One region of the Streptomyces sp. R35 genome, then DNA from elsewhere that is predicted to be linked to it. Evidence: riboswitches for the same ligand, from Rfam matches in the RefSeq annotation. Region 1 holds a riboswitch; the other holds the start of a gene.
What was found. A riboswitch is a leader RNA that binds a small molecule or an ion and turns the genes downstream of it on or off. The one in region 1 is predicted to bind S-adenosylmethionine.
Positions count from the first base shown of each region.

Region 2: it holds a riboswitch for S-adenosylmethionine, as region 1 does, so the genes downstream of both, AB5J50_RS14195 (aminotransferase class V-fold PLP-dependent enzyme) here and thrC (threonine synthase) in region 1, are expected to answer to the same signal.

Region 1 covers NZ_CP163440.1:5,102,489-5,106,696, reverse strand. Annotated here, with positions in the region: gene AB5J50_RS23310 (trehalose-6-phosphate synthase) at 1-1,060, opposite strand, end outside; gene AB5J50_RS23305 (glucosyl-3-phosphoglycerate synthase) at 1,210-2,154, opposite strand; SAM riboswitch class I at 2,333-2,484, shown strand; gene thrC (threonine synthase) at 2,502-3,812, shown strand; gene AB5J50_RS23295 (MoaD/ThiS family protein) at 3,908-4,183, shown strand.
Region 2 covers NZ_CP163440.1:3,061,069-3,065,276, reverse strand. Annotated here, with positions in the region: gene AB5J50_RS14205 (cytochrome bc complex cytochrome b subunit) at 1-673, shown strand, start outside; gene trpD (anthranilate phosphoribosyltransferase) at 838-1,902, shown strand; SAM riboswitch class IV at 2,015-2,131, shown strand; gene AB5J50_RS14195 (aminotransferase class V-fold PLP-dependent enzyme) at 2,335-3,696, shown strand; gene AB5J50_RS14190 (Lrp/AsnC ligand binding domain-containing protein) at 3,844-4,125, opposite strand; gene AB5J50_RS14185 (rhomboid family intramembrane serine protease) at 4,122-4,208, opposite strand, start outside.

The DNA of each region.
Region 1 (4,208 bases):
TGACGTGCAGGAGTACGGGGGTCCAACCCGGCGTTCCGTACGCTGAGTTGATGTCGTCCGCCAGGCTCTGCACCTCGGCCGTGTAGTCCCGGTACACGGCGAGGTCCTGCCGTGAGGGGTACGCGAAGGCGACGTGCACGACGCGCTCGCGCCACGACGGCAGGTCATCGAGCAGCTGCCGGTAGGCCAGCAGCCCGCGCACGATGTTCTTCGACAGCTCGGTCCGGTCGACCCGCACGATCGTCTTCCGGCCCTCGCCGATCTCCGCCCGGAGGGCCGCCATGCGCTCCTCGACATCCGCCTCGTGCGAGCGGCGCCGCAGGAAGTCGGCGTCCGCGCCGAGCCCGTGCACCCCGACCCGGGTGTCGCCGAGCCCGCCGACGAGCTCGTCGGCGCACGCGGTGAACGCGTCCGCCCAGCGGCGGGTGAGAAACCCGAGCCGGTCCGCGCCCAGCATCCCGCGCAGCACCTGCTCGGAGATGTCGTCGGGCAGCATCCGGAAGTAGTCCACCGGCGCCCACGGAGTGTGCGAGAAGTGCCCGATCCGCAGGTCGGGCCGCAGCTCGCGCAGCATCCCGGGGACCAGGGTCAGGTGGTAGTCCTGCACGACGACCACGGCGCCCTGATCCGCCTCCTCCGCCAGCGCCTCCGCGAACGCCCGGTTGTACGCCTTGTACGACCCCCACTGGCGCCGGAACTCCGCGTCGAAGACCGGCTCCAGCGGGGTCTGGTACAGCATGTGGTGGACGAACCAGAGCACGGAGTTCGCGATGCCGTTGTACGCGTCGGTGTGCACGGTGGCGTCGATGTCGAGCATCCGTACGCCGTCCTCGCCGACCCCGCGCCGCACCGCCTCGCGGTCACCGTCGCCGAGTGCCGAGCACACCCACAGGGCGCCCGCGTCCGGGCCGATCGCGGACAGACCCGAGACCAGCCCGCCGCCGCCGCGCTTGGCTTTCAGCGAGCCGTTCTCGTCGACCTCGTAGGTGATCGGGCCGCGGTTGGACGCGACCAGGATGCGGTGGGCGCCCTGCGCTTTTTCGCCCTGCGTTGAAGCCATGCCTCGAAATCTAGCCCCCCGCCTAAACGCTCAAACGTTCACTTCGGCCGTATGCGAGGTCGTATGTGATCTCACGGCCGGCGGGGGCTGGTCGCGCCCCGCGGCGGAGCCGCAGATGTCACAGCCCCGCGCCCCTATCGGGGCCCGGTCTACGCGGCCCTTCGTTTCCTGTACTCGGCGATTTCGGACATCGGGGGGCGTTCCTCCGTGTCCACCGAGTACGTGCGCGGCTCGAAACCCTCCTTGCCGCGTTCGAACTGGGTGAGGGACGGGCGGATCATGTGGCCGCGGGCCAGCCTCAGCTGGGCCGTGCGGTAGATCGCGGCGGACATGCGGCCCAGCGCCTGGCCGTCCTGGTGGCGGTGTTTGCGGACGCCGACGTCGACCTGGGCGAGGGCGTCCAGGCCCACGAGGTGCAGGGCGTCGACGAGCATGCCCAGCTCGACGCCGTACCCGACGGGGAACGGCAGCTGTTCGAGCAAGGAGCGGCGGGCCGCGTACTCGCCGCCGAGCGGCTGGACGAAGCCCGCGAGCTGCGGCCAGTGCATGTTCAGCAGGGGGCGCGCCATGAGTTCGGTGACCCGGCCGCCCTGGCCCGCCGCCCCGCCCAGCGGTCTGTCGTACATGGCCTTGACCAGGTCCACGCCCGGGTCGGTGAGCAGCGGGCCCACGATCCCGGAGACGAAGTCGGACGAGAATTCCTTGAGGTCCGCGTCGATGAAGCAGACGATGTCCCCGCTCGTCACGAGCAGCGACCGCCACAGGACCTCGCCCTTGCCGGGCACGGTCGGGATCCGCGGCAGGATCTCGTCGCGGTGCACGACGCGCGCGCCCGCGGCGGCGGCGACCTCGGAGGTACGGTCGGTCGAGCCCGAGTCGACGACGACGATCTCGTCGACGAGGGGCACCTGTTGCATCAGGTCGTGGCGGATGACGGCGACGATCTCGCCGACCGTCTCCTCCTCGTTGAGGGCGGGCAGCACTACGCTGACCGTCGATCCTGAGGTGCGTTTGGCGGCCATGAGCTTGTGGAGCGGGCGGTCGGTAACGGACCAGGAGCGTGTGCTCAGCCAGCGCTCGACTTCTTCCAGCACAGTCTGCGGCTCCTCACTGTCTGGTCACACACTCTCATCAGCATGTGATCCATCTCGCGGTTCGGACGACTATCTCAACTGTCCTGGCCTTCGGTTACAGTCTTGAACAACGCGGATGACCATCGCATGTCCTGGATCATCAGCACGTACTGTGTTCAACAGTTCAACAATCAAATACCGCTCATCCAGAGGGGCAGAGGGATACGGCCCGATGAAGCCCCGGCAACCCTCCAGCCGGTCTCGTACGACTACGTTGTCGTCGCGAGGCTCCCGGCTTGGGAAGGTGCCAAATCCGTCTCACGGCGAAGTGCGCCGTGAGGAAGATGAGGAGAAAGGGCCTCGCCTCCATGGCTGCGCAGACAGTTGCAAGCACCACGAACACGGGAATCTCCGCCGACTCGGCCAACTCCGTGGACCTCGGTCCGGCCGCCGCGCTTTCCTGCCGCGAGTGCGGCCACCGCGTCCCGCTCGGCCCGGTCTTCGCCTGCGAGGAGTGTTTCGGCCCGCTGGAGATCGCGTACGACTTCTCGGCCTACGAAACCGAAGAACTCCGCAAGCGCATCGAAGCGGGTCCCGCGAACATCTGGCGTTACGCGCCCCTCCTGCCCGTCCCCGCGGACGTCGCCGAGAAGCCGAACATCAACCCCGGCTGGACCAAACTCGTCCAGGCCGACAACCTCGCGCGCGAGCTCGGTGTCGACGCCGGCAAGCTCTTCGTGAAGGACGACTCCGGCAACCCGACGCACTCCTTCAAGGACCGCGTCGTCGCCCAGGCCATCGAGGCCGCCCGCGCCTTCGACTTCACCACCCTCTCCTGCTCCTCCACCGGCAACCTGGCCGGCGCGGTGGGTGCCGCCGCCGCCCGCGCCGGCTTCCGCTCCTGCGTGTTCATCCCGCACGACCTGGAGCAGGGCAAGATCGTCATGGCCGCGATCTACGGCGGCGAGCTCGTCGGCATCGAGGGCAACTACGACGACGTGAACCGTTTCTGCTCCGAGCTGATCGGCGACCCCGCCGGCGAGGGCTGGGGCTTCGTCAACGTCAACCTGCGGCCGTACTACGCGGAGGGGTCCAAGACCCTCGCGTACGAGATCTGCGAGCAGCTCGGCTGGCAGCTTCCCGACCAGCTGGTGATCCCGATCGCCTCCGGCTCCCAGCTCACCAAGGTCGACAAGGGCCTCCAGGAGCTGATCAAGCTCGGGCTCGTCGAGGACAAGCCGTACAAGATCTTCGGCGCCCAGGCCGAGGGCTGCTCGCCGGTGTCCGTCGCCTACAAGGCCGGCCACGACGTCGTACGCCCCCAGAAGCCGAACACCATCGCCAAGTCCCTCGCCATCGGCAACCCGGCGGACGGGCCGTACGTGCTCGACATCGCGCGGCGGACGGGTGGGGCCGTGGAGGACGTCAACGACGAGCAGGTCGTCGACGCGATCAAGCTCCTCGCCCGGACCGAGGGCATCTTCGCGGAGACCGCCGGTGGAGTGACCGTGGGTGTGGCGAAGAAGCTGATCGAGAATGGTCTCCTCGACCCGACCCTCACGACCGTCGTCCTCAACACCGGCGATGGTCTGAAGACGCTGGACGCGGTGGCCGGTACGGGGCTGACGGCGACCATTCGTCCCAACCTGGAGTCGTTCCGGGAAGCTGGGCTCGCGTAAGTAGGGCCGTTCTCTTTCTGCGGGCCGGTGGGGGCTGGTCGCGCAGTTCCCCGCGCCCCTTTGGGGGCGCTCCACCTGACCGGAGGTCACAAGGCATGAGCGTCAACGTTCGCATCCCCACCATCCTGCGCACCTACACCGGCGGCAAGGCCGAGGTGAGTGCCGAGGGTGGGACTCTCGCCGAGGTCATCGCCGACCTGGAGAAGAACCACACGGGTATCGCCGCGCGCGTGCTGGACGACCAGGGCAAGCTGCGCCGCTTCGTCAATGTGTACGTCAACGACGACGACGTGCGGTTCGAGCAGGGGCTGGAGACGGCTACGCCGGACGGTGCGGGCGTCTCGATCATCCCGGCCGTCGCCGGAGGCTGATCGCTACCCTCGGTAACGCCGAATA
Region 2 (4,208 bases), 2.0 Mb from region 1:
CATGCCGGGTTGGGAGATCAACCTCTGGGGCCACACGCTCGTCCTGGGCGTGTTCATCCCGCTGGTGATCTTCCCGCTGGTGCTGGTCGCGATCGCGGTCTACCCGTTCATCGAGGCCTGGGTCACCGGCGACCAGCGCGAGCACCACATCCTGGACCGCCCGCGCAACGCACCGACGCGTACGGGTGTCGGCGTCGCGTGGATCACCCTGTACATGGGGCTGCTGATCGGTGGTGGCAACGACCTCTGGGCCACGCACTTCCACCTCTCGATCAACACGGTCACCTGGTTCGTCCGGATCTTCTTCTTCGTCGGACCGGTCCTCGCGTTCCTCATCACCAAGCGGATCTGCCTCGGCCTCCAGCGCCGCGACCGGGACAAGGTGCTGCACGGTCGTGAGTCGGGCATCATCAAGCGCCTGCCGCACGGTGAGTTCATCGAGGTCCACGAGCCGCTTCCGCAGTCGGCGCTGCACGCCCTCACGGCGCACGAGCAGTACAAGCCGGCCGAGATCGGCCCGACGGTCGACGAGAACGGTGTCGAGCGCAAGGTGCCGGGCACGCAGCGGCTGCGCGCCAAGCTCAGCGAGGGCTTCTACGGGGACGACAACCAGATCCCCAAGCCCACCGTCGAGGAGTACAAGGAGATCACGAGCGGCCACGGCCACCACTGATCCTCTGACCGATCGTCATTGATCGCCACGGCAAGAGCCCTCGTCCAGTGCATGGACGGGGGCTCTTTGCCGTCCCCGGGCCTGGATAGGGTGTTCTCATCCACAAGGAGTCCCACAAGGACCCACACAGAGTCCCTTTCCGGGGACCGACCCAGGAGCGGCTTATGAGCGCTGTGAACCCCGCTGGAGGCGACACCGCGGCGGGCCGTTCCTGGCCCGACGTACTGAGCGCGCTGCTCGCCGGGCAGGACCTGAGCGCCGGTGACACGGCGTGGGCCATGGACCGCATCATGAGCGGTGAGGCCGCGGACGCCCAGATCGCGGGCTTCCTGGTGGCGCTGCGGGCCAAGGGCGAGACGGTCGAGGAGATCACCGGCCTCGTGGAGACCATGTACGCCCACGCGAAGCCGCTGCACATCCCCGGGCCGGCCGTCGACATCGTCGGTACCGGCGGAGACCGGGCCAAGACGGTCAACATCTCGACGATGTCCGCCATCGTGATCGCGGGTGCCGGGGCGAAGGTCGTCAAGCACGGCAACCGGGCGTCGTCCTCGGCGAGCGGCTCGTCCGACGTACTGGAGCGGCTCGGCATCAACCTGGACCTGTCGCCCGAGCGGGTGGCACAGGTGGTGGAGGAGGCCGGGATCACCTTCTGCTTCGCGGCCAAGTTCCATCCCTCGATGCGGTTCGTCGGCGCGGTCCGGCGTGATCTGGGGATTCCGACCTCGTTCAACCTCCTCGGCCCGCTGACCAACCCCGCCCGGGTCACCGCCTCGGCGGTCGGCTGCTTCGACACCCGGATGGCGGGGCTCATCGCCGGCGTACTGGCCGAACGCGGCTCGTCCGCGCTGGTGTTCCGGGGTGACGACGGCCTCGACGAGCTGACGACCACGGCCACCTCCCGGGTGTGGGTCGTCCGCGACGGCAAGGTGACCGAGGAAGCCTTCGACCCGCGGGACGTAGGCCTTGAGATCGTCCCGGTGGAGGCACTGCGGGGCGCCGACCCCGAGTACAACGCGGGGGTCGCCCGACGGCTCCTGGACGGCGAGACGGGCGCGGTGCGGGACGCGGTCCTGCTGAACTCGGCGGCGGCTCTGGTGGCCCTGTCGCCTACCGACGTGCCCCTGGTGGACCAGCTGCGCGCCGGGATGGAGAAGGCGGCGCAGTCGATCGACTCCGGGGCCGCGAAGAGGACTCTTGAGCGGTGGGTGGCGGCCAGCAGCGCCTGAGCCGCCCCGCCGTACGCCGGCTCTTCCGCCGTATGCGATGTGATGCGGGGCGCAGTCCGGATCCTGGACTGCGCCTTGCGCGTCGAAGATCTTCTGGCAAGATGCTGTATCAGGTCATGAGTGACAGTCATGAGGCCCCGGCCGACTGTCCGGCAACCCTCCGTCCGTGGCGGGGTGCCCCGGGTGAAGACCAGGTCGTAGGCAGCGAGGTCTACGGCAAGCGCGGACCCCTCGCCACTCACTTGAGTGGATACAGCCCAGGGGTCCTGGTCGTTCGAGGGAGCCTTCTGTGAGCAAGCGAATGCGATAGGGCGTAGCGCCCCACTTCCGCGTACCCCTTTTCACCTTTTTCGCCTTTCCTGCGCTGAGCCGCCCGTACCCCGGTGTACCCGCTCGCGCAGCGATCCCGCCTGCCTCTCACAGGAGCTCGCCATGTCTGTCTCCATCGCTGCCGCCGACCAGACCGTTTGTGCCCCTCTGCCCGTTCTGGGGCGAGATGTGACCGTCCCGCTCGTCACCGGTGGCGAGGTCACCTACGCCGCGCTCGACTACGCCGCCAGCGCCCCGGCCCTGCAGCGGGTGTGGGACGACGTGGCGGCGTACGCCCCCTACTACGGCAGCGTGCACCGTGGCGCCGGCTACCTCTCGCAGCTGTCCACCGACCTGTTCGAGAACTCCCGCAAGACCGTCGCCGAGTTCCTGGACTGCCGTGAGGGCGACCAGGTCGTCTTCACCCGCTCCACCACCGACTCGCTCAACCTGCTCGCCGCCACTCTTCCGGCCGACTGCCAGGTCTTCGTCTTCGAGACCGAGCACCATGCGTCCCTGCTGCCGTGGAAGGACGCTCGGGTCACCTACCTCAACGCCCCGCGCAGCCCGCGCCAGGCCGTCGAGACGCTGGAGCGCGCCCTCGCCGACCGCGACCCCTACGGCCCGGCCCTCGTCTGCGTCACCGGCGCCTCGAACGTCACCGGTGAGCTGTGGCCGGTGCGCGAGCTGGCCGCCGCCGCACACGCGCACGGCGCCCGTATCGTCCTCGACGCCGCGCAGCTGGCCCCGCACCACCCGGTGTCCGTCCGTGACCTGGACGTCGACTGGGTCGCCTTCTCCGGCCACAAGCTGTACGCGCCCTTCGGCTCCGGTGTGCTCGCCGGCCGCTCCGACTGGCTGCGCGAGGCCGAGCCGTACCTCGCGGGCGGTGGCGCCAGCCGTAAGGTGTCGCGCCGTACGGACGGTGGCGTGGACGTGGAGTGGCACGAGAGCGCCGCCCGGCACGAGGCCGGCTCGCCGAACGTGATCGGCGTCTACTCGATCGCGTCCGCCTGCAAGGCCCTCACCGAGGCCGGCTTCGACACCCTCGTCGCCCGTGAGCAGCACCTGATCGACACGGTCCGCGCGGGTCTCGCCGAGGTCCCCGAGGTGCGCGTCCTCTCCCTCTTCGGTGACGAGGCCCCGCGGGTCGGCGTGATCTCCTTCGTCGTCGAGGGGTGGAACAGCTCGCACTTCGCCGCGGCGCTCTCCGCGGAGTACGGCATCGGGGTGCGCGACGGTCTGTTCTGCGCCCATCCGCTGGTGCGCACCCTCCTCGGCAGCGACCCGCAGACCCAGGGGGAGTGCGGTGCCCCCGAGGCCGCGCCCGGCGAGAAGTCCCTGAACGCCATCCGTGTCAGCTTCGGTGCGGGTACCCCCGACGAGCACGTCGAGCGCTTCGTCACCGCCGTGCGGGAACTCGTCCGCGACGGTGCGAAGTGGCAGTACCGCACGGAGGACGGCCGCTGCGTCCCCGCGGTCTGAGCCATCGGTTGGGTGTCGGCTGGTCTAAAAGATTGCGCAGTTCCCCGCGCCCCTAAAAGGGGCGCGGGGAACTGCGCAATCTTTTCAGCGGGGGTCTGGGGGCGCAGCCCCCAGGGATGGGACGGGTAGGGGCGGCGGGGGCGAGAACTAGTTGTCGAGGCCGATCGCGAACGCCGCCTCGAGGTCGTGCTGGGAGTACGTGCGGAAGGCGACGTGGGTGTCCGTGGCCTCGACACCCGGGATCTTGCTGATCCGGCCGGGGATGACGTCCGCGAGGTCGTCGTGGGCCTTCACCCGGACCATGGCGATCAAGTCGTACGTGCCGGTGACGGAGAAGACCTCGCTGACAGCGTCCAGCGCGGCGATCGACTCGGCGATCTCGGGGATCCGGTCCACGCTGGTCTTGATGAGGACGATCGCGGTGATCACGGCTGGTTCTCTCCCTCGGGGGCGGTCGCTGGGGCCTTCACTCTAGTCGCCCGGCCGAAACGCACCCATGCGTAGACGAACCC